One region of the Streptomyces lienomycini genome, then DNA from elsewhere that is predicted to be linked to it. Evidence: predicted binding sites of a transcription regulator. Region 1 holds the regulator's gene; the other holds the start of a gene.
What was found. Region 1 encodes HspR, which represses chaperone genes until heat shock. Its sites were predicted from a motif close to TTGAGNNNNNNNNNCTCAA; they were not measured.
Positions count from the first base shown of each region.

Region 2: a site for HspR is predicted at 4,795-4,813, ahead of lon (endopeptidase La). Genes of this name have one in related genera too.

Region 1 is NZ_CP116257.1:209,193-220,900, forward strand. It holds partial or broken gene BJ961_RS01030 (FG-GAP repeat domain-containing protein) at 1-999, opposite strand, end outside; gene BJ961_RS01035 ((Fe-S)-binding protein) at 1,142-3,424, opposite strand; gene BJ961_RS01040 (MraY family glycosyltransferase) at 3,680-5,110, shown strand; gene dnaK (molecular chaperone DnaK) at 5,255-7,114, shown strand; gene grpE (nucleotide exchange factor GrpE) at 7,111-7,776, shown strand; gene dnaJ (molecular chaperone DnaJ) at 7,813-9,015, shown strand; gene BJ961_RS01060 (heat shock protein transcriptional repressor HspR) at 9,021-9,476, shown strand; gene BJ961_RS01065 (sugar ABC transporter substrate-binding protein) at 9,662-10,780, shown strand; gene BJ961_RS01070 (helix-turn-helix transcriptional regulator) at 10,931-11,708, shown strand, end outside.
Region 2 is NZ_CP116257.1:1,337,591-1,349,298, forward strand. It holds gene BJ961_RS06360 (multifunctional oxoglutarate decarboxylase/oxoglutarate dehydrogenase thiamine pyrophosphate-binding subunit/dihydrolipoyllysine-residue succinyltransferase subunit) at 1-1,686, opposite strand, end outside; gene BJ961_RS06365 (sensor histidine kinase) at 1,968-3,092, opposite strand; gene BJ961_RS06370 (response regulator transcription factor) at 3,089-3,823, opposite strand; gene BJ961_RS06375 (spermidine synthase family protein) at 3,937-4,635, opposite strand; gene lon (endopeptidase La) at 4,836-7,259, shown strand; gene BJ961_RS06385 (lysozyme) at 7,370-8,197, opposite strand; gene BJ961_RS06390 (MarR family winged helix-turn-helix transcriptional regulator) at 8,437-8,931, shown strand; gene BJ961_RS06395 (protein phosphatase 2C domain-containing protein) at 8,989-9,780, opposite strand; gene BJ961_RS06400 (sensor histidine kinase) at 10,224-11,708, shown strand, end outside.

The sequences.
Region 1 (11,708 bases):
TGTCGAGGGTGCCTCCCCCACCGCTTGACGCGTGGGAGGAGCCCCCAGCCTCGGTGGGCAGGTCGTAGCGCATCGCCGTGGTGTCCGGGGTGCCCACGGCCGCGTCCAGCGCCTTGCCCCTGCCGAAGGCGCCCAGGGCGACGTCGACGCCGGCGGGCAGGGTGACGCCGGTGCGGGTGGGGCCGTCGGGGCCGCCGAGGACGACGGCCGCCGTGCCGGGGCCCGCGGAGGCTCGGACGACCAGGTCGTCGTACCCGTCGCGGTTCACGTCGGCGGCGGGGCCGGTCGGCGCCTCGCCGGGGAGGGGAGGGGCGTGCCGGCCCGGCGCGGGGCGCCCCCGCGGGTGAAGGGGCCGCGCAGGTAGCTGAGGCGGCCGGCCGAGGCGTGGACGACGAGGTCCTGGGCGCCGTCGCCGTCGAAGTCGCCGCACACCGGGCGCTCGGGCCAGTCGTTGCCGAAGCGGGCCCTGTCGGGGACGGTCAGCGGGACCGCGCGGCCGGCCGGTCCGGTCGGGGAGCCGAAGAGGAGCTGGAGGGGGACCGGGGGGCGGCCCCGGCCGTCGTAGGGCGGGTCGGTGGTGACCACCAGGTCGGTGAAGCCGTCGCCGTCGAGGTCGCAGCTCGCCTCCGCCTCGAAGAGGGCAGGCAACTGCCCGTCGACCGGGGCCGCGTGCTCCTTGGGGGTGAGCAACTGACGTGTGCCGGGGACCAGTCCGCGGGCGGAGCCGTAGACGATGCCGATGCCGGCGTCGTCGGTGTGGCTCTGCGCCTTGACCAGGTCGTCGAGGACGAGGTCGCGGTGGCCGTCGCCGTTGAAGTCGTCGGGGACCTCGCTGCCCTCGCCGCGCGGGACGGGCAGCCGGGCGGGGGCCTGGGCGGCGCGTACGGGGGTGGGTGCGGCGTCCTCGGCGGCGGGCGCCGGGCCGTGGCCGCAGGCGGCGAGCAGCAGCAGGCAGCCGGTGGCGGCCGTGCCGGTCAGGGTGTGTCCTCGCAGGCGCACCGTTCACCTCGTCCGTATCGACCCGTAGCACCACTACCGACAACGACCGGGTAATGATGCACGCGTTCGACGAACGGCGACACCCCCGGACTCGGAAGGAGTTCCGGGGGTGTCGGTCGAGTGAGGGGCGGGCGGAGTGCGGCTACTTCACCGGCTCCGGTGTCGGCTCGCTCTCCGTCTCCGGCTCGCCCGACGGGTCGGCCGGGGTCCTGACGGAGTCCAGCAGGAGCTGGGCGACGTCGACGACCTGGATGGACTCCTTGGCCTTGCCGTCGTTCTTCTTGCCGTTGACCGAGTCGGTGAGCATGACCAGGCAGAACGGGCAGGCGGTGGAGACGATGTCGGGGTTGACGGAGAGGGCCTCGTCGACGCGCTCGTTGTTGATGCGCTTGCCGATCCGCTCCTCCATCCACATCCGCGCGCCGCCGGCGCCGCAGCAGAAGCCGCGCTCCTTGTGGCGGTGCATCTCCTCGTTCCGGACGCCCGGGACGGCGGCGATGATCTCGCGCGGAGGCGTGTAGATCTTGTTGTGGCGGCCCAGGTAGCACGGGTCGTGGTAGGTGATGATGCCCTCGACCGGCGTGACCGGGAGCAGCCTGCCCTCGTCGACGAGGTGCTGGAGCAGCTGGGTGTGGTGGATGACCTCGTAGTCGCCGCCGAGCTGCGGGTACTCGTTGCCGAGGGTGTTGAGGCAGTGCGGGCAGGTGGCGACGATCTTCTTCGCCGACTTCGGCTTCGCCGACTCGGGCAGCACCTTGCCGTCGTCGTCCATCTCCTCGCCGAAGGCGGCGTTGAGGGACATGACGTTCTCCATGCCGAGCTCCTGGAAGAGGGGCTCGTTGCCGAGGCGGCGGGCGGAGTCGCCGGTGCACTTCTCGTCGCCGCCCATGATGGCGAACTTGACGCCCGCGATGTGGAGCAGCTCGGCGAAGGCCTTGGTGGTCTTCTTGGCGCGGTCCTCCAGGGCACCGGCGCAGCCGACCCAGTACAGGTACTCGACCTCGGTGAGGTCCTCGATGTCCTTGCCGACGACCGGGACCTCGAAGTCCAGCTCCTTGAGCCACTCCAGGCGCTGCTTCTTCGCCAGGCCCCAGGGGTTGCCCTTCTTCTCCAGGTTCTTGAGCATCGTGCCCGCCTCGGACGGGAACGCCGACTCGATCATGACCTGGTAGCGGCGCATGTCGACGATGTGGTCGACGTGCTCGATGTCGACCGGGCACTGCTCGACGCAGGCGCCGCAGGTGGTGCAGGACCACAGGACGTCCGGGTCGATGACACCCTGCTCCTCGAGGGTGCCGATCAGCGGGCGCTCGGCCTCCGCCAGCGCCGCCGCGGGCACGCCCGCCAGCTGCTCCTCGGACGCCTTCTCCTCGCCCTCCATCGTCTTGCCGCCGCCGGCCAGCAGGTAGGGGGCCTTGGCGTGCGCGTGGTCGCGCAGGGACATGATCAGGAGCTTGGGGGAGAGCGGCTTGCCGGTGTTCCAGGCGGGGCACTGCGACTGGCAGCGGCCGCACTCGGTGCAGGTGGAGAAGTCCAGCAGGCCCTTCCAGGAGAACTGCTCGACCTGGGAGACGCCGAAGACGTCGTCGTCGCCCGGGTCGGTGAAGTCGATCGGCTCGCCGCCGGACGTCATCGGCAGCAGCGCGCCGAGCGCGGTGCCGCCCTTCGCGTCGCGCTTGAACCAGATGTTCGGGAACGCGAGGAAGCGGTGCCAGGCGACGCCCATGTCGGTCTTCAGGGCGACCGTGATCATCCAGATGAAGGAGGTCGCGATCTTCAGGCCGGCGAAGAGGTAGACGAGGTTCTGGAGCGTTCCGAGGTCCGTGTCCCGCAGCGCGGAGACGACCGGGTACGAGATGAAGAACGACGCCTCGTAGCCGTCCACGTGGTGGAGGGCGCCCTCCAGCGCGTGCAGCATGAAGATGCAGACGCCGACGATGAGGATGACGGCCTCGACGAAGTACGCCTGGCCGAAGTTGGAGCCCGCGAAGCGGGACTTGCGGCCCGGCTTGTTCGGCTTGCTCACCTGGCGGATCGCGATCAGGACCAGGATGCCGACGACCGTCATCGTGCCGATGAACTCGACGAAGACGTTGTACGGCGCCCAGTCGCCGATGACCGGCAGGATCCAGTCGGCCTGGAAGAGCTGGCCGACGGCGTTGACGATGGTCAGCAGCAGGGAGAAGAAGCCCACCGCGACGAACCAGTGCGCCACCCCGACGATGCCCCAGCGGTTCATCCGGGTGTGGCCGAGGAACTCCCTGACCACGGTGACGGTGCGGTCCACGGGATCGTTGGTCCGCGTTCCGGCCGGTACGGGCTGGCCCAGCCGCATGTAGTTGAAGATCTGCAGGACGGCGCGGCCGAACAGTGCGACGCCGACCACGATCAGGACCAGCGACACGATGATCGCGGCGAGTTGCATTTGGGGGCTCCTCGGGCCTGCGAGGTTCGAGAGGGCGGTATTACTAAGCGGTAACTTATTCAGTTCGTCTGAGACTACCCCCATCCTCCGCCGCACTGTAGTCGCACGTGCGGTGATCTGCGTCGCTGAGGCAACCCTGACCCCGCCGGACCCCTCCGCGGCACCGGGTCCACGGGTCCCGTCCGGTCCGCGGCGCCACGCCGGACCGAACGCGCGATTCATCGCAAAACGTGATAGTCGGCATAACTTGTCTCCGTGCTCTACGGGATCGCCGCCGCCACCGCCTCCTTCCTTCTCGCCGCCCTCCTCGCCGCGCTGCTGAGGGCGCCCGCCCTGCGCCTCGGCCTGGCCGACCGGCGACGGCGGCGTCCCGTCCCGCTGCTCGGCGGTGCGGCCGTCGTCCTCGCCACCGGGCTGGTCGCGTGGGCCGGGGAGTGGTCCGGCGCGGTGCCGCTCGGTGCGGGCGCCGGCCCGCTGCTCGTCGCCGCGACCGCCGTCGGCGCGCTCGGTCTCGCCACCGACGTCTGGCGGCTGCGGCGGCGGTGGCTCCTGGCCGGTACGGCCGCCGCGGCGGCCTGCGTGGTGCCGTACGCGGAGACCGGGCCGGTGGCCGGCGCGCTCGCCGTGGGCTGGATCGCGCTGGTCACCGCCGCCTTCCGGGGGCTCGACCACGCCGACGGGGTGGCCGGCACGGTGGGCGTCGTGACCGCCTTCGGGGTCGGTGCCTGTGCCGCGGCGGAGCTGATGGACGGGCCGGCGGTGCTGCTGCTGGCGCTGGCGGCCGCGCTCACCGGGTTCCTGCTGCACAACTGGCATCCCGCGCGGATCGCGCTCGGCGCGTGCGGGGCGCTCTTCACGGGGTTCCTGCTCGCCGGGGCCGCAGTGTTCGCCCGGGCGGGGCGGGAACCCGGCGCCGACGCGGGAGTGCTGTTCGCGCTGACCGCGGTGCCGGTCGCCGACGCCGTCCTCGTCCTCCTCTCGCGCCGACTGGCCGGACGGCCCCTGACGCGCGGCGGTCCCGACCATCTCGCGCACCGGCTGCGGCGGCTCGGACTCACCCCCCAGGGCGCCGTGGTGGTCCTCGGCGGTGCCGCGCTGTGCGCGGTGCTCGTGGGCGTCCTCGCGCACACCGGCCGGGTGGGCGGACCGGCGGTGCTGTGGGTGGCGGGCGGCGCGGCCGCGGGGTGCTGGGGCTGTCGCGGGTACGGGTGTACGGGCGGCGGGGGCGGGGTGCGGTCGCCCGGGGCACCACGGCCGCCGGCGGCGGGACGGTCACCGGGGAGGGATGGTCACCGGGGGCCGGACGGTCACCGGCGGCCGGGCGGTCACCGGCGGCGGGACGGCCACCGGGTGTCGGGCGGTCACCGGCGGCGGGGCGGTCACCGGGTGTCGGGCGGTCACCGGGTGTCGGGCGGTCACCGGCGGCGGGGCGGTCACCGGGTGTCGGGCGGTCACCGGCGGCGGGGCGGTCACCGGGTGTCGGGCGGTCACCGGCGGCGGGACGGTCACCGGTGGCCGGACGGCCGCCAAAGCCGCGGCGGTCGCCAAAGCCGCGGCGGTCCCGGTCCCCGGCGCCGTCCCGTTCCGCGGCGCCGGGGAGGAGTCGCAGGGCCCTCGCGGGGCAACCGGAGTCCCGGGCGACGCGTCCTTCCGGGGAACGATTTTTCCGGTTCGTCAGGCCGGTAGCGCCGAGAACGCCCAGGTCAGGGCGCCGTTGCGCGTAAGGAACGGATAAGAGTTGAGCCCGCCCGACTCACCTCTGTTGACCCATCGCCGGGCGTCATGCACACTTGAGCCTGTTCCACTCAAGTCAGCTGGAGGTTATTCACCATGGCACGTGCGGTCGGCATCGACCTGGGCACGACTAACTCCGTCGTCAGCGTTCTGGAGGGCGGCGAGCCCACCGTCATCACCAACGCCGAGGGCGCCAGGACCACGCCGTCCGTCGTCGCCTTCGCCAAGAACGGCGAGGTGCTCGTCGGCGAGGTGGCCAAGCGCCAGGCGGTCACGAACGTCGACAGGACCATCCGCTCGGTCAAGCGCCACATGGGCACCGACTGGAAGGTCAACCTCGACGGCAAGGACTTCAACCCGCAGCAGATCAGCGCCTTCGTGCTGCAGAAGCTGAAGCGGGACGCCGAGTCCTACCTGGGCGAGAAGGTGACCGACGCGGTCATCACCGTCCCGGCGTACTTCAACGACGCCGAGCGCCAGGCCACCAAGGAGGCCGGTGAGATCGCGGGCCTCAACGTCCTGCGCATCGTCAACGAGCCGACCGCCGCCGCGCTGGCGTACGGCCTGGACAAGGACGAGCAGGTCATCCTGGTCTTCGACCTCGGTGGCGGCACGTTCGACGTCTCGCTGCTGGAGATCGGCGACGGCGTCGTCGAGGTGAAGGCCACCAACGGTGACAACAACCTCGGTGGTGACGACTGGGACCAGCGCGTCGTCGACTACCTGGTCAAGCAGTTCCAGTCCGGCCACGGCGTGGACCTCGGCAAGGACAAGATGGCCCTCCAGCGCCTGCGCGAGGCCGCCGAGAAGGCCAAGATCGAGCTGTCCTCGTCCACCGAGACCTCGATCAACCTGCCGTACATCACGGCGTCCGCCGAGGGCCCGCTGCACCTGGACGAGAAGCTCACCCGCGCCCAGTTCCAGCAGCTGACCTCCGACCTGCTGGAGCGCTGCAAGACGCCGTTCCACAACGTCATCAAGGACGCTGGCATCCAGCTGTCCGAGATCGACCACGTCGTTCTCGTCGGCGGCTCGACCCGTATGCCCGCCGTCGCCGAGCTCGTCAAGGAGCTGACCGGCGGCAAGGACGCCAACAAGGGCGTCAACCCGGACGAGGTCGTCGCCATCGGCGCCGCCCTGCAGGCCGGTGTCCTCAAGGGCGAGGTCAAGGACGTCCTGCTCCTCGACGTCACCCCGCTGTCCCTCGGCATCGAGACCAAGGGCGGCATCATGACCAAGCTGATCGAGCGGAACACGACGATCCCGACGAAGCGTTCGGAGATCTTCACCACCGCCGAGGACAACCAGCCCTCCGTGCAGATCCAGGTCTACCAGGGCGAGCGCGAGATCGCGGCGTACAACAAGAAGCTCGGGATGTTCGAGCTGACCGGTCTGCCGCCGGCGCCCCGCGGCGTCCCGCAGATCGAGGTCGCCTTCGACATCGACGCCAACGGCATCATGCACGTGACCGCGAAGGACCTGGGCACGGGCAAGGAGCAGAAGATGACCGTCACCGGCGGCTCCTCGCTGCCGAAGGACGAGGTCGACCGGATGCGCCAGGAGGCCGAGAAGTACGCGGAGGAGGACCACGCCCGCCGCGAGGCCGCCGAGTCCCGCAACCAGGGCGAGCAGCTCGTCTACCAGACGGAGAAGTTCCTCAAGGACAACGAGGACAAGGTCCCCGGCGAGGTGAAGACCGAGGTCGAGTCCGCCGTCGCCGAGCTGAAGGAGAAGCTCAAGGGCGAGGACTCCGCCGAGATCCGCACCGCCACCGAGAAGGTCGCCGCCGTCTCGCAGAAGCTGGGCCAGGCCATGTACGCCGACGCCCAGGGCGCGCAGGCCGCCGGCGGCGAGGCCCCGGGCGCCGGCACGGGTGCCGCCTCCGGTGACAAGGCCGACGACGACGTCGTCGACGCCGAGATCGTGGACGACGAGCGCAAGGACGGTGCCGCGTGACGGAGGAGACCCCGGGCTTCGAGGAGAAGCCCGACGTCCCCTCCGGCGCCACTCCTGACGACGCCGAGCCGCAGGCCGCCTCCGAAGAGGGGGCGGCCCCGGCCGGGGACGCGAGCGAGAACACGGCCCTGGTGGCCCAGCTGGACCAGGTGCGCACGGCGCTCGGCGAGCGCACGGCGGACCTCCAGCGGCTCCAGGCCGAATACCAGAACTACCGCCGCCGGGTCGAGCGGGACCGCGTCGCGGTCAAGGAGGTCGCCGTCGCGAACCTCCTGTCCGAGCTGCTTCCCGTGCTCGACGACATCGGTCGCGCCCGGGACCACGGTGAACTGGTCGGCGGCTTCAAGTCCGTCGCGGATTCGCTGGAGGCGGTCATCGCCAAGATGGGCCTCCAGCAGTTCGGCAAGGAGGGCGAGCCCTTCGACCCGACGATCCACGAGGCCCTGATGCACTCCTACGCACCGGACGTCACCGAGACGACCTGCGTGGCGATCCTGCAGCCCGGGTACCGCATCGGCGAACGCACCATCCGCCCCGCGCGGGTGGCGGTGGCCGAGCCGCAGCCGGGCGCGCAGACCGTCAAGCCGGCCGAGGAGAGCAGCACCGAGGCACCCGCCGACTCCGCGGACAACAAGGAGAGCGGTGGCCCGGAGGAGGGCTGACGCCATCACGGGACACGGGAAGGAGGGACGTCGGGGATGAGCACCAAGGACTTCATCGAGAAGGACTACTACAAGGTCCTCGGCGTCCCCAAGGACGCCACCGAGGCCGAGATCAAGAAGGCGTACCGGAAGCTCGCCCGCGAGAACCACCCGGACGCCAACAAGGGGAACGTCAGGGCGGAGGAGCGCTTCAAGGAGATCTCCGAGGCCAACGACATCCTCGGTGACCCCAAGAAGCGCAAGGAGTACGACGAGGCCCGCTCCCTCTTCGGCAACGGCGGATTCCGCCCGGGGCCGGGCGCGGGCGGCGGCGGCACCTTCAACTTCGACCTGGGCGACCTCTTCGGAGGCGGCGCCCAGGGCGGCGGGGGAGGGCAGGGTGGCGCAGGCGGCTTCGGCGGCGGGCTCGGCGACGTCTTCGGGGGCCTGTTCAACCGCACCGGCGGTGGCCCGGGCACCGGCACGCGTACGCAGCCGCGGCGCGGGCAGGACATCGAGTCCGAGGTCACCCTGAGCTTCACCGAGGCCATCGAGGGCGCGACCGTGCCGCTCAGGATGTCCTCGCAGGCGCCCTGCAAGGCCTGTTCCGGCACCGGCGACAAGAACGGCACGCCGCGCGTGTGCCCGACCTGCGTCGGCACCGGCCAGGTCGCCCGGGGCTCGGGCGGCGGCTTCTCGCTGACCGACCCGTGCCCGGACTGCAAGGGCCGCGGTCTGATCGCCGAGGACCCCTGCGACGTCTGCAAGGGCTCCGGACGCGCCAAGTCCTCGCGGACGATGCAGGTCCGCATCCCCGCCGGGGTGTCGGACGGGCAGCGCATCCGGCTGCGCGGCAAGGGCACACCGGGCGAGCGGGGCGGCCCGGCGGGCGACCTGTACGTGGTCGTCCACGTCAAGGACCACCCCGTCTTCGGCCGCAGGGGCGACAACCTCACCGTCACCGTCCCCGTCACCTACGCCGAGGCGGCCCTCGGCGGCGAGGTGCGGGTCCCCACCCTGGGCGGTCCGCCCGTCACCCTGAAGCTGCCCCCGGGCACCCCCAACGGGCGCACCATGCGGGCCAGGGGCAAGGGCGCGGTCCGCAAGGACGGCACCCGCGGCGACCTTCTGGTCACCGTGGAGGTGAGTGTTCCGAAGGACCTGACGGGGAAGGCTCGTGACGCGCTGGAGGCGTATCGCGAGGCGACCGCGGACGAGGATCCGCGGGCGGAGTTGTTCCAGGCCGCGAAGGGAGCTTGACGGGAATGGACGGTCGTCGACGCAACCCGTATGAACTGACCGAGGACACCCCGGTCTACGTCATCTCGGTGGCGGCCCAGCTCTCCGGCCTGCACCCGCAGACCCTGCGCCAGTACGACCGCCTCGGCCTGGTCTCCCCCGACCGCACGGCGGGCCGCGGCCGCCGCTACTCGGCCCGCGACATCGACCTGCTCCGACAGGTGCAGCAGTTGTCGCAGGACGAGGGCATCAACCTGGCCGGAATCAAGCGCATCATCGAACTGGAGAACCAGGTCGCCGCGCTCCAGGCCAGGGCGGCCGAGCTGGCCGACGCCCTCGACGGCGCGGCGACGGCGATGCGTCAACGGGAGGCGGCGGTGCACGCGTCGTACCGCCGTGACCTGGTCCCCTACCAAGAGGTACAGCAGACCAGCGCCCTGGTGGTCTGGCGGCCCAAGCGGCACGGCCAGGCCTCGGACTGACAGGCGGCACAAGGGAAAACGGCATCGCAGGCCCCGGAGGACGAACGCGTCCTCCGGGGCTTGTTCACAACGGTGCTGTCTCATTGGTCTAGTACTTCTTGACGATTTGGTGAAGACAGCGTTGGCTTCGTTCACCTGGGTCACCTGGGTCACCAACAACACCCGTGTGTCGGAAGGTAAGCGCAGTGAGCAGCCGTGCCCGTCGTACCGCCATATCCGTGGCCGCGTCCCTGATGACCTTCTCGCTGGCCTCCTGCGGTGTGCTGGGCGCGTCGGAGAGCAGCGACGAGGCGAGTCCCACCAAGGGCAACGACATCACGGTCGGCCTGCTGCTCCCGGAGAAGGAGAACACGCGCTACGAGCAGTTCGACTACCCCTTCTTCAAGGCGAAGATCGGCGACCTCACGCGCGACGAGGGCGACGTCAAGTACGCCAACGCCGAGGCCAGCGCCGCCAAGCAGGCCCAGCAGATGCAGCAGATGGTCGACGACAAGGTCGACGTGATCGTGCTGGACGCCGTCGACGCGCACGCCATCGCGGACGGCGTGCAGAAGGCGAAGGACGCCGGCATCCCCGTCATCGCCTACGACCGGCTGGCCGAGGGCCCGATCGACGCCTACATCTCCTTCGACAACGAGCTGGTCGGCGAGGTCCAGGGCCGCTCCCTGGTCGAGGCGCTGGGCGACAAGTCGTCCGGCTCCGACAAGATCGTCATGATGAACGGCTCGTCCACCGACCCGAACGCCAAGCAGTTCAAGGCGGGCGCGCTGTCGGAGCTGAACGGCAAGGTGACGATCGCCCAGTCCTTCGACACCAAGGACTGGAAGCCGGAGAACGCCGAGGCGAACATGACCGAGGCGATCGAGAAGATCGGCAAGAAGAACATCGCGGGCGTCTACTCCGCCAACGACGGCATGGCGGGCGGCGTCATCAAGGCCCTGGAGGACGCGGGCGTCACCGACCTGCCGCCGATCACCGGCCAGGACGCGGAACTCGCCGCGGTGCAGCGGATCGTGACCGGCGAGCAGTACATGAGCGTGTACAAGTCCTACCCGCAGGAGGCCGAGAACGCCGCGGAGATGGCCGTGGCCCGGGTCCAGGGCCGGGACATCCAGTTCGACGCGCTGGCCCGCGACAAGGTCGACAGCCCCACCCAGAAGGGCATCCCGGCCCAGCTGGTCCCCGTCGTCGCCCTCACCCAGAGCAACATCGAGGAGACGGTCGTCGCGGAGGGCTTCTTCAAGGTCACCGACATCTGCACCGCCAAGTACGCGGAGGCGTGCGCGAAGATCGGGCTGAAGTAGCCCGGCACGGGCCCTGGTCGGACCGCCCGGGCATTCCGGTCGCAACCGGCGTATTCAGCCGCCCGCCCCGGGTCGAGCCGTGTTGCGGAGCCGGTCCCGGCCGCGCATAGTTGCGCTCCGGAAGAGCCGGAACCGGGGGTGGGATGGGCGATGGCCGGGCACGTGGCTCAGGAGCACCCGCACGGGGCCGACCGGCTGTGCGCGGCCGGGGACCGCGTGTACTCCCGGGCCGTACGCCGCGGCCGGGTGCCGCGCCAGGACGCCGAGCCGGTGCCCTGCCTCCTGGAACTGGCCCTGCTGCACCCCGACCCGGACGACATGGACTGGCTGGTGCCGACCTCCCCGCAGGAGGTCATGACGCGGCTGCTGCGCGGCGTCCACGACGAGGTCAGCGCCAGCCAGCGGCGGGTGGGGTCCGCGGTGGAGGCCTTCGAGCGGTACGCGGGCCTCGGCCGGCTGCTCCGGACCCCGGCCGGCACGGAGAGCACGGCGATCCGGGTCCTCGACGGGCTCTCCCGCATCCAGGCCGCGATGGACGAGGCGACGCAGGCCTGCACGACGGAGGTCCTCACCGTCCAGCCCGGCGGCATCAGGCGCGAGGCGGAGCTGTCCGAGGGGCTGCACCGGGCGCTGGCGCTGCGCGGGCGCGGGGTGCGGATGCGGGACCTGTACACGCACGTGGCCCGGCACGGGCAGGGCCTGCTCAACTACCTGGAGCTGATGGGCGACGCGGTGGAGGCCCGGACGCTGGACGAGGTCATCGACCGGCTCATCCTCTTCGACCGCACGGTCGCCTTCGTCCCCGCCAACACCGACCGCACGATGGCCCTGGAACTGCGCCACCCCGCGCTGGTCGGCTACCTCGGCACGGTCTTCGAACGCCTGTGGCGCCTGGCGATCCCCCTGACGGCCCCGCTCCCCGCCACCG
Region 2 (11,708 bases), 1.1 Mb from region 1:
CCGCTTCTGGCCGACGTACTTGGTCTGCAGGAAGGTCTCGAAGGCCTCCGCCGCGTTCAGCCGGCGCAGGATGCGCAGCTGCTCCTCGCGCTCCGGCTTGGTGTGCGAGCGCTCGATGCGGTCCTGGATCCACTTGCGCTGCTTGGGGTCCTGGATGTGCATGAACTCGACGCCGGTGGTGCGGCAGTACGAGTCGCGCAGCACGCCGAGGATGTCGCGCAGCTTCATCAGGGACTTGCCGGCGAAGCCGCCGACCGCGAACTCGCGCTCCAGGTCCCACAGGGTGAGCCCGTGCTCGGTGATGTCCAGGTCGGGGTGCTTGCGCTGCTGGTACTCCAGCGGGTCGGTGTCGGCCATGACGTGGCCGCGGACCCGGTAGGAGTGGATCAGCTCGAAGACGCGGGCGGCCTTGGTGACGTCGTCGTCGTGCGAGGCGTCGATGTCCTTGAGCCAGCGGACCGGCTCGTAGGGGATGCGCAGCGCCTTGAAGATCTCGTCGTAGAAGCCGCTCTCGCCCAGGAGCAGGTTGGCGACCTGGCGCAGGAACTCGCCGGAGGCGGCGCCCTGGATGACCCGGTGGTCGTAGGTCGACGTGAGCGTCATGACCTTCGAGATGCCGAGCTTGTTCAGGGTGTCCTGGCTGGTGCCCTGGAACTCCGCCGGGTAGTCCATGGAGCCGACGCCCAGGATGACCGACTGGCCGGGCATCAGGCGCGGCACGGAGTGGACGGTGCCGAGGCCGCCGGGGTTGGTCAGGGAGACCGTGACGCCGGTGAAGTCGTCCATCGTCAGCTTGTTGTCGCGGGCGCGACGGACGATGTCCTCGTAGGCCTGCCAGAACTCGAAGAAGTTCAGCGTCTCGGCCTTCTTGATCGCCGCGACGACCAGCTGGCGGTCGCCGTTGGGCTTGACCAGGTCGATGGCGAGGCCGAGGTTGATGTGGGCCGGCTTGACCAGGGTCGGCTTGCCGTCCTTCTCACCGAAGGAGTGGTTCATCGCCGGCATGGCCTTGATGGCCTGCACCATCGCGTAGCCGATCAGGTGCGTGAAGGAGATCTTCCCGCCCCGGGCGCGCTTGAGGTGGTTGTTGATGACGATGCGGTTGTCGAACAGCAGCTTCACCGGGACCGCGCGCACGGACGTGGCCGTGGGCAGCTCCAGCGAGGCGTTCATGTTCTTCGCGACCGCGGCGGCCGGGCCGCGCAGGGTCACCAGCTCGGGGCCCTCGGGCGCGGCGGCGTCCTTGGCGGGCGCGGCGGCCTTCGCCTGCGGCTTGGCGGCCGGCTTGGCCGGCGCGGCGGCGGGCTTCGCGGCCGGGGCGGCCGGAGCCGCCGGGGCGGCGGCGGGCTGCGCGGCCGGCTTGGCGGGGGCGGACGCCGGGGCGGCGGCCTGCGGCTGGGCCGGGGCGGCAGCCTGCGCCTGCGGGGCGGGGGCGGCCTGCGGCGTGCTGCCGGAGTCCGTGGCCGTGGCACCGGCGGCCTGGGCCGCGGGTGCGCCTGGCTTGTAGTCGGCGAAGAAGTCCCACCAGGCTCGGTCCACGGAGTTCGGGTCCTGGAGGTACTGCTGATAGATCTCGTCGACGAGCCACTCATTGGCACCGAACGCGGCCGCGGGGTTCTTTCCCGCGGTGCCCGCTTGGTCGGTGTCGGTCGAGATGCTCGAGTTACTGGGGGACTGTGGCGACACGGCGAGAACCGCCCTCTTCCGCTTCACAAGGATGGTGGACAGCGGGAATCAAGGCTACGCCTACCGGGCCCCGAAGGTCAGGCCGGGCCCGTTCAACGTCGCGCAAGTCACATCGCGGACCGCGTTTCGGCGCTGGAAATGGCGGGAAACAAGCGAGGTTCTGCTGCGTGAGGGATCGGGAGACCGCGACCCGGCGCCTCGACGGCGCGGGTTCGTGCCTGATCACACGTGTCCGCCAGCGCGGATGCAGTGGATCTTGGTGCTCCGCTTCGAACCCTACGTCAACCGGTCGTAGACGGAAGGCCCGGAAGAGTGATGAGAATCCGGCAGCCCCGCTCGGATTCGGCCACCCCGATCCGGCCGCCGTGCAGATCCACCGCCCAGCGTGCGATCGCGAGGCCGAGACCGGTGCCGCCGTCGCTGCCGGGACCGTGCGGCCGCGACACCGAACCCCGGTTGAACCGCTCGAACACCCGTCGCCACTCCGAGCGCGGAATGCCGGGGCCCTCGTCGAGAACCTCCAGCTCCAGGGACTCGGGCAGCTCCCCGCGCCGCGCCCGGACCGTCACGCGGCCGTGCGGCGGGCTGTGCTTGACGGCGTTGTCGATGAGGTTGGAGACGACCTGGTGGATGCGCTCGGGGTCGGCGTGCGCGGTCAGCTCGGGCGGGAAGACGTCCAGGGCCAGGTGCACGTCGGTGCGGGTGTGGCTGCCGGAGCCGGAGGCGATGCCCGCGCGTGCCGAGGCGACCATGTTGGCCTCCTTCAGCACGCCCGACAGATACGGCCACACCTCGAAGCGCCGCTTGCGCAGCGGTATGACGCCGTTGTCCAGGCGGGAGAGGTCGAGGAGCGTCTCCACCAGCCGGCCGAGCCGCTCGGTCTGCCCGAGCGCCGTGCGCATGGTCTCCGGGTCGGCCTCGGTGACGCCGTCGACGATGTTCTCCAGCACCGCGCGCAGGCCCGCGATCGGGGTGCGCAGCTCGTGCGAGACGTTCGCCACCAGCTCCTTGCGCTGGAGGTCCTGCGCCTCCAGGTCGTCGGCCATGCGGTTGATGGTGACGGCCAGGTCGCCCAGCTCGTCGCGGCGGTTCTCCCGCACCCGGCGCGTGTAGTCGCCGTGCGAGATGGACCGGGCGACGGCGTTCATCTCGTCCAGCGGCGCGGTCAGCGAGTGCGCCACGAACTGGGTGATCAGCAACGTGGCGATCATGGAGAACACCGTGATGAAGCGCAGCTCCGTCTTGGTGTGCACCGCTATCACCGACAGGCCGGTGGTGATCAGCACCGACGTGACGACCAGCGCGCCCAGCTTGGTCTTGATCGAGAACGGGCGTACGCCGCCCCAGGGATCCCCGGTGTTCCGAGGGCCGGGGCTCCTCCGTGCGGCCTCCCGTCCTCGGCTCATGGCGTCGGCGTCTCCAGGGCGTAGCCCACGCCGTGCACGGTGCGGATGCGCTCGGCGCCGATCTTGCGGCGCAGCGCCTTGATGTGGCTGTCGACGGTGCGGGTGCCCGAGGCGTCCGCCCAGTCCCACACCTCGGCGAGCAGCTGCTCACGGGAGAGCACCGCGCGCGGGGTGTTCGCCAGGCAGACCAGCAGGTCGAACTCGGTGGGCGTGAGGTGGACGTCCTCGCTGCGCACCCGCACCCGGCGCTGCGCGTGGTCGATCTCCAGCTCACCCAGGCGCAGGATGCCGCTGCGCGGCGTCGAGGCGGCCACCACGGCCCGCTCCACCCGCCGCAGCAGCACGTGCACGCGCGCGGCCAGCTCGCGCATCGAGAACGGCTTGGTCATGTAGTCGTCGGCGCCGACGCCGAGACCGACCAGCATGTCCGTCTCGTCGTCGCGCGCGGTGAGCATCATCACCGGCACCGGCCGCTGGGCCTGCACGCGCCGGCAGACCTCCAGACCGTCGAAGCCCGGCAGCATGATGTCGAGGATCAGCAGGTCGGGCTGCCAGGCCTCGGCCGTGTCGACGGCGGACGGACCGTCCCCCGCCGTTTGCACCAGGAACCCTTCGGCGCGCAGGCGGGTGGCGATGGCGTCCACGATCGTCTGATCGTCCTCGACCACCAGCACCCGACGCTGCGCGCCCTGGGTGGCCGTGTTGTTGTGGGAGGTCTGTGTCTGCTCCATCGCCCGCCCCTGAGGTGTGCTTTCCGGAATCCGTGGGGTGATCCCATGACTGCGCTCGACGCTTGAATGATCCGCGTCAGGGCAGCAGCGTACGGGGAGTCACCGCGCCTTTGCTATCCAGGCCCGACGCCGATGTGCACGACGTCCGGAACGCCCCGGGCAACGGGGATCTCTTCGGTACGCACCTGTTGGAATCCGGCATTACGCAAGGTTTCTTCGAATTCCGGAGAGGGCTGCGCGGACCATACGGCAAGCACCCCGCCGGGCCTCAACAGCCGCGCGCAGCCCGCCAGTCCGGACGGCGCGTAGAGCCCGTCGTTGCCCTCGGTGACGGTCCAGCCGGGGCCGTTGTCGATGTCGAGGCACAGGGCGTCGTACGTGTCGGATGTCTCATTGACGTACGCGACCAGGTCCGCCTCGACGATCTCCGTGCGGGGGTCGGCGAGGGCCTCGGCGGAGAGCGGGGCCAGCGGCCCGTCGCGGTGCCAGTCGATGATCGCGCCCTCGCGTTCGACGACCGCGATCCGGCCCCAGCGGGGGTCCGCGGCCGCGTGGACGAGGGAGAAGCCGACGCCGAGTCCGCCGATGAGCAGGCGCGGCGCGGTCCGCCCGCCGGCCGTGGACAGCGCGTCGGCCGCCGCGTCGACCAGGCGGCGTTCGGAGCGTCCGTCGGAGGTGTCCATCAGGAAGCAGCCGTTCGCGATGATCTGCAGCAACGTCCCGTGCCGGCGCAGGACCACCTCGCCGTACGGACCGTCGCGGCGGTCCAGCACCTCGGGGATGTCGGCCAAGGGGTGGGAAGTGAGGGACATCGGCCCATCCTGGCACCCGCCCCGCGCAGGAATGCCGGTCGGTCCGGGGGCGCTGTGCACAGGAGGGCCGCCGCTTGCCCGCGAGGTGCCGAGGCGCGGCCCCGCGCTTGATCGCTCAGAGCGAACAGCTGGTGGGGAACAATCAGAGGCTCCCTTTCATTGAGTCGATGTAACTCAACTTGACTGCCGAAGGGGAGATCATGGCTGCTGAGTCCGCCGCCTTCACACCGCTCACCCTGCCCGTGCTGCCGCTCGACGACGAAGTGGTCCTGCCCGGCATGGTCGTCCCCCTGGACCTGAGCGACGCCGAGGTACGGGCCGCGGTGGAGGCCGCCCAGGCCGCCGCCAGGTCCGAGCCCGGCAAGCCCCGCGTCCTCCTCGTCCCGCGCATCGACGGCACCCACGCCGCCACCGGCGTCCTCGGCACGGTCGAGCAGGTCGGCCGGCTGGCCGACGGCGACCCGGGCGCCCTGATCCGCGGCCGGGGCCGGGTGCGCATCGGCGCCGGCACCACCGGTCCGGGCGCCGCGCTCTGGGTCGAGGGCACCCGGGTCGACGAGACCGTCCCCGATCCGCTGCCCGGCCAGGTGGCCGAGCTGGTGACGGAGTACAAGGCGCTCGCCACCGCCTGGCTGCGCAAGCGCGGCGCCTGGCAGGTCGTCGACCGGGTCCAGGCCATCGACGACGTGTCCGCGCTCGCCGACAACTCCGGTTACTCGCCCTTCCTCACCACCGAGCAGAAGGTCGAGCTGCTGGAGACCACCGACCCGGTGGCCCGTCTCAGGCTCGCCACCCAGCAGCTGCGCGACCACCTCGCCGAGCAGGACGTCGCCGAGACCATCGCCAAGGACGTCCAGGAGGGCGTCGACAAGCAGCAGCGGGAGTTCCTGCTGCGCCGCCAGCTCGAAGCCGTACGCAAGGAGCTGCGCGAGATCAACGGCGAGCAGGACGGCGAGGAGTCCGACGACTACCGGGCCCGCGTCGAGGCCGCCGACCTGCCGGAGAAGGTCCGCGAGGCCGCGCTCAAGGAGGTCGACAAGCTGGAGCGCTCCTCCGACCAGTCGCCGGAGGGCTCCTGGATCCGCACCTGGCTCGACACGGTCCTGGAGATGCCGTGGAGCGAGCGCACCGAGGACGCCTACGACATCCGGGGCGCCCAGGCGGTGCTCGACGCCGAGCACGCGGGCCTGGAGGACGTGAAGGAGCGCATCACCGAGTACCTGGCCGTGCGCAAGCGGCGCGGCGACCGGGGCCTCGGCGTGGTCGGCGGCCGGCGCGGCGGTGCCGTACTGGCCCTGGTGGGCCCGCCCGGCGTCGGCAAGACCTCGCTCGGCGAGTCCGTCGCCCACGCGATGGGCCGCAAGTTCGTCCGCGTCGCCCTCGGCGGCGTCCGCGACGAGGCCGAGATCCGCGGCCACCGGCGCACGTACGTCGGGGCGCTGCCCGGCCGGATCGTGCGGGCGATCAAGGAGGCGGGGTCCATGAACCCGGTCGTCCTGCTCGACGAGATCGACAAGGTGGGCTCGGACTTCCGGGGCGACCCGGCCGCCGCCCTCCTCGAAGTCCTCGATCCGGCGCAGAACCACACCTTCCGGGACCACTACCTGGAGGTCGAGCTGGACCTCTCCGACGTGGTCTTCCTGGCCACCGCCAACGTCCTGGAGGCGATCCCGGAGGCCCTGCTCGACCGCATGGAGCTGGTCCGCCTCGACGGCTACACCGAGGACGAGAAGGTCGTCATCGCCCGTGACCACCTGCTCCCGCGCCAGCTGGAGCGGGCCGGACTGGACGCCGACGAGGTCACCGTCGACGAGGGCGCCCTGCGCAGGCTGGCCGGCGAGTACACCCGCGAGGCGGGCGTACGCACCCTGGAGCGGTCGATCGCCCGGCTGCTGCGCAAGGTGGCGGCCCAGCACGAGCTGGGCGAACGGAAGCTGCCGTTCACCGTCACCGACGGCGACCTGCGCGCTCTGATCGGACGGCCGCACCACGTGCCCGAGTCCGCGCAGGACCCGGCGGAGCGGCGCACCTCGGTGCCGGGCGTGGCCACCGGCCTCGCGGTCACCGGCGCGGGCGGCGACGTCCTGTACGTCGAGGCGTCGCTGGCCGACCCGGAGACGGGCGCGGCGGGGCTGACCCTGACCGGTCAGCTGGGCGACGTGATGAAGGAGTCGGCGCAGATCGCGCTGAGCTTCCTGCGCAGCCACGGCGCCGAGCTGGAACTGCCGGTGGGCGACCTCAAGGACCGGGGAGCGCACATCCACTTCCCGGCGGGCGCGGTCCCCAAGGACGGCCCGAGCGCCGGCGTCACCATGACCACGGCCCTCGCCTCGCTGCTCTCCGGCCGGCTGGTCCGCACCGACGTGGCGATGACCGGCGAGGTCTCGCTGACCGGGCGGGTGCTGCCGATCGGCGGGGTCAAGCAGAAGCTGCTCGCCGCGCACCGGGCGGGGATCACCACGGTGATCATCCCCAAGCGCAACGAGCCCGACCTGGACGACGTCCCGGCGCAGGTGCTGGACAAGCTCGACGTCCACGCCGTCACCGACGTCCGCCAGGTGCTGGAACTGGCGCTCGCACCGGCGACCAACGGTGCGGAGTCGGAGGTTCCGGTCGCGGCGTGACGGACGCGCACCGGATGAGGTGAAGGCCCGGGTCCCGTGAGGGTTCCCGGGCCTTCGCCCGTGCCGTTGGCGCCGGTCAGCCGCTGGCGCCCGTCAGCCCGTGGCGCCGGTCAGCCGTTGGCGAGCGCCTGGACGCGGTCCAGCGCGCCGTTGAACTTGTTGTGGTCGCCCACCGTCGGACCGGACGACGTGTACTGCCACATCGTGTAGTAGCCCCAGCCGGCCGGCAGCGTGCCCACCGTCGAGGCGTACCGGGCCACCCACAGCGGGTTGTTCGCGGCGAAGCCGCCGTAGTTGCCGGTGCACTGGGTCCACCAGCTGGTCGCCGTGTAGATCACGGCGTCCCGGCCGGTGCGGGCCTTGTACGTGTTCAGGAAGTCGCGGACCCAGGTGACCATCTGGCTCTGCGTCTTGCCGTAGCAGGTGGCCCCGTACGGGTTCCACTCGATGTCGAGCGCGCCCGGCAGCGTCTTCCCGTCCTTGGACCAGCCGCCGCCGTGGTCGACGAAGTAGTTGGCCTGGGTGGCGCCGCTCGTCGTGTCCGGGGTGGCGAAGTGGTACGAGCCGCGGATCATGCCGACGTTGTAGGAGCCGTTGTACTGCTGGGCGAAGTAGGGGTTGGTGTAGTAGGTCCCCTCGGTGGCCTTGGCGTAGGCCCACCTGACGCCGCTGTTCCACAGGGTCGACCAGGCGACGTTGCCCTGGTGGCTGGAGACGTCCACGCCCTCGGTCTGGGCCGCGCGGCCCGGTACCGGGGTGCCGTGCTCGCCGTCGTGGGCCGCGACGCCCATGCCCATGTGGGCGGAGCCGCGCGGCGGGACGTCGGCGGACGACGAGGCGTGCGCCGGAAGAGTGAAGACGAGGGAGAGCGCGGCGAGCAGGGTCCCGGCGACGGCGAAGCGCCGTCCACGGGCCGATCCGGGTCTGTGCACGAGCATGACGTGCCTCCGATGGCTCGGTGGTGGCTCGGTGGGGGATGCGCGAGTGGGGAGAACCCATGAGTGGCGTGAGCATGCCACCAGCGGGTCCGGTGAAGACGCTACGCACGTAGAACGGGGGTGGGAAGAGGGACCGGCAGCCGCCGTTGGTCTAAGCCTGCGAAATACTTGCCAAGCTGCGGTGATGGCGGCCCGTGGCGGAAACTTTCAGGACCGGGAAAATCGAGGCAGGGGCTGACGTGCACGAAGACGGGAACGACGGCGGTCGCGGAGTTGAATCCCACCTGTCCGGCAGTGGTGTGAACCAACCGGAGTTCCTGGCACTGGAACGCGAGTTGACGGTCCTGCTGCGACGGGCGCGGGCCAACCAGGGCGAGATGGCCCGGGAGGTCCACCCCGACCTGGAGTCCTCCGCGTACGGCCTGCTCGTCCGGCTCGGCGAGTGCGGCGGGCAGCGCGCCACGGACCTGGCCGGCTTCATCGGCGTCGGCAAGGCGACGATGTCCCGCCAGCTGCGCGCCCTGGAGGAACTCGGGCTCGTCGCCCGCGAACCCGATCCCGCCGACGGCCGGGCCTGGCTGGTCACCCTCACCCCCGAGGGCCAGGAGCGCGTGGGCAGGGTCCGGGAGGCCCGCCGCGCCCGGTACGCCCGCAGGCTCGCCGACTGGAACCCGCGCGAGGTGACCGAACTGGCCCGGCTGCTGCACGAACTCAACCGGGGCATGGAGCGGTAGCGCCGGGCCGGCCGTCGCCCGGCCGAGCCCGGACCCGCCCCTGCGACGCGGCCCCTCTCACAACTGCGCGTACACCACCGTCGCGTCGTCGTGCGTCTTGCCGCGGCCGAGGAACGTCCGGTCGCCCGCCGCGTCCACGCGCTCCAGCTCCCGCACCCGGTCCACCAGACCCCGGGCGCCCTGCTTGCGTACCAGCGCCAGGCACTGCGCCCAGTCGCCCTCCCCGAACTTCTCCACCCACCGTGCGGCCCCGTCCGTCAACGCGGCCAGCGTCCGCACCCCGTCGCGCGGCAGCACCCCCGTCACGGCACGTGCCGCCACCGCGGGATCGGCCGCGGCCGTGAAGAAGCCGCCCTCCCTGTTGCGCAGGTTCGCGTCCACCAGCGCCTCCGAGGCGAGGGCCGCACGGGGCAGCCGGGCCAGCCGGTCGTCCAGGACCGCCGAGACCGTGCCGTCCGGGGCCTCCACCAGCAGGGCCGAGTCGGACAGCACCAGGTACTCGACCGAGGCCGGGGACCAGCGGGCGAGGACCACGGTTGCCTGCGGCGTGCGCGGGTGAGAAAGGTCACAGGTTTCGGCGTGCGCCGCCGAGGTACGAGCGATGGCGCGGGACAGGGCCTCGGCGAGGGGAAGATCCGGGAGTGAAACGGTCAGTTCGGTCAGTGCGCCGCCGAGGCGCGCGGTGAACCACGGCACGGAATGCAGACAGCCCGACGCGGTCCGTGGCGGCGTCACACCGTCCAGCACGACGAGTGAACCGCCCTGTCCCGAGGCCGGTAGCCCGACGCTCGCGAAGTCCTCGTTGGGGTGGTCGGCCAGACCGGGTTCCGAGACAAGTTCCGTGCGCATCCGGCCAGTCTGCACGACCCCTTCACAGGGTCCGCAAAAGATCGGCGACTTCCCCGCAATCAACGCAGCAGCGCAGGTCAGGCGCCGGATTTGGGAGGAGATTCCGTGCTCCGGCTACGCGTGGCGGCACATAGTGCCACCGCCTGTCGCGGACGTCCAACCGGCACGCCGCGCGACCACCCCGTACGAGCCGTCGGAACTTGCTCCCCAACTCCCGTCCGGGGTTCACTCCTTCGGGTGGCGGGTCGGATGATGCGCGCTCACCACCCACCGGCACTGGGAGGGTCGGGAACCGGTGGGGGGCATGTCCCGCTCACGCGGTCTCCCCGCCCGACGCGCTGCCGGCGGCCGGGAAACGGCCCAGAGCCCGGCGGAGTGCGCACGCGCCCCCGACCGGCCAGTTGACGGAGCGCCACCCGGTCCCACGGGTACACGAGTCAGGAATGCGAGCACCGGTGCAGAAGACGCGGCCTCGTCGCACAGGCAAGCAGACGGCCCCCGCGGGGAGCGCGGAGCGTACCCCCGGCGCCTCCACCCCACCGCCTCCCCAGACCCCACCCGTGGGCAAGGGCCGTCCCACCCACGTACGCAACCGCCTCATCGTCGCGGTGGCGGTCGTCGCCGCCGCCGTCGCCGGGGCCGGAGCCCCGTCGGTCGTGGCCGCCTCCGGGCAACTGCACGACTCCCAGTCACTGGTGACGCTCGCCGAGCAGACCCAGGGCGCGCTGACCCTCGCCCATTCCCTCGCCGACGAGCGCGACGAGGTCACCCCGTACATCGCGGCCGGGCGCCCCAAGTCCAAGGCGCCCTCCGAGCAGCGCAGCGCCCGCGTCGACCGCCAGGTGGAGGAACTGCGCACCGACACCGACACGCCCGCCTCCCTGCGCGACGACCTGGACGCCGTCGCGGCGCTGCGCCGGGCCGCGCTCACCGGCAAGAGCACCGCCCTCGAGGCCCACGACGCGTACTCGGAGGCGATCACCGAACTCCACGCCCTCGCCGAGGAACTGGGCGAGGAGTCGCCGCCCCGTGCGGGCGCCGGCGCGTACGCGCTCGCCGAACTGGACACCGCCGTCCAGCAGGCCGCCGCCACCCGCGGTCTGCTGCTCGCGGCCCTGAACGTGCCGAGCACCACCGAGACGGTCATCGACCCGTTCACCGGCCTGCCGACCGAGGAGACCACGACCAAGGGCTCCGACGCCAAGCAGCGCGACGCGCTCTCCGCCGCCGCCCAGCAGGCCCGCGTACGGTCCGACGCGGCGCTCGCCGACTTCCGCGAGAGCGCGCCCAAGGAGGCCCGGGACCGCTTCGACGCCACCGTCGCCGGGCCCGAGGTCAACTCCGCGGAGAAGTACCTCGCCGGTCTCACCGACGAGCCGACGCTCTCCGACGACGACCTCGCCACCAGCACCAAGAGGCTGGACGCCGCGCTATCCGCCCGCGTCGACGCGATGCGCGGCGCCGAGTCCGCCCTGTACGAGAAGCGGGTCGAGGCCCTGGAGCAGTTGCGGGACGACGACGTCACCGCGCTGGAGGTCCGGATCGCGCTCCTCGGCGCCCTGATCCTGCTGGCCCTCGGCATCGCCACCGCGCTGGCCCGCACCCTCACCCGCCCGCTGTCGGTACTGCGCCGCGGCTCGGCGCGGCTGGCCGGCGCGGAGGACCCGACGGCCGAGGAACCGGTCGCCTTCACCGGCCGCAACGACGAGTTCGCGCAGGTCGTCCGCTCCGTCAACGCCCTGCACGCACACGCCGTCACCCTCGCCGAGCGGGTCGGCACGCTGGAGGCCGACCGCAAGCACCTCGTCGGCCAGCGGCAGAAGATGGCCGACACCCGCGAGCAACTGCGAGCCGAACTCGCCGAGTCCGTCGCCCAGCTCGACGTCGTCCGCAAGAGCATCGGCGGCACCTTCGTCAACCTCGCGCTG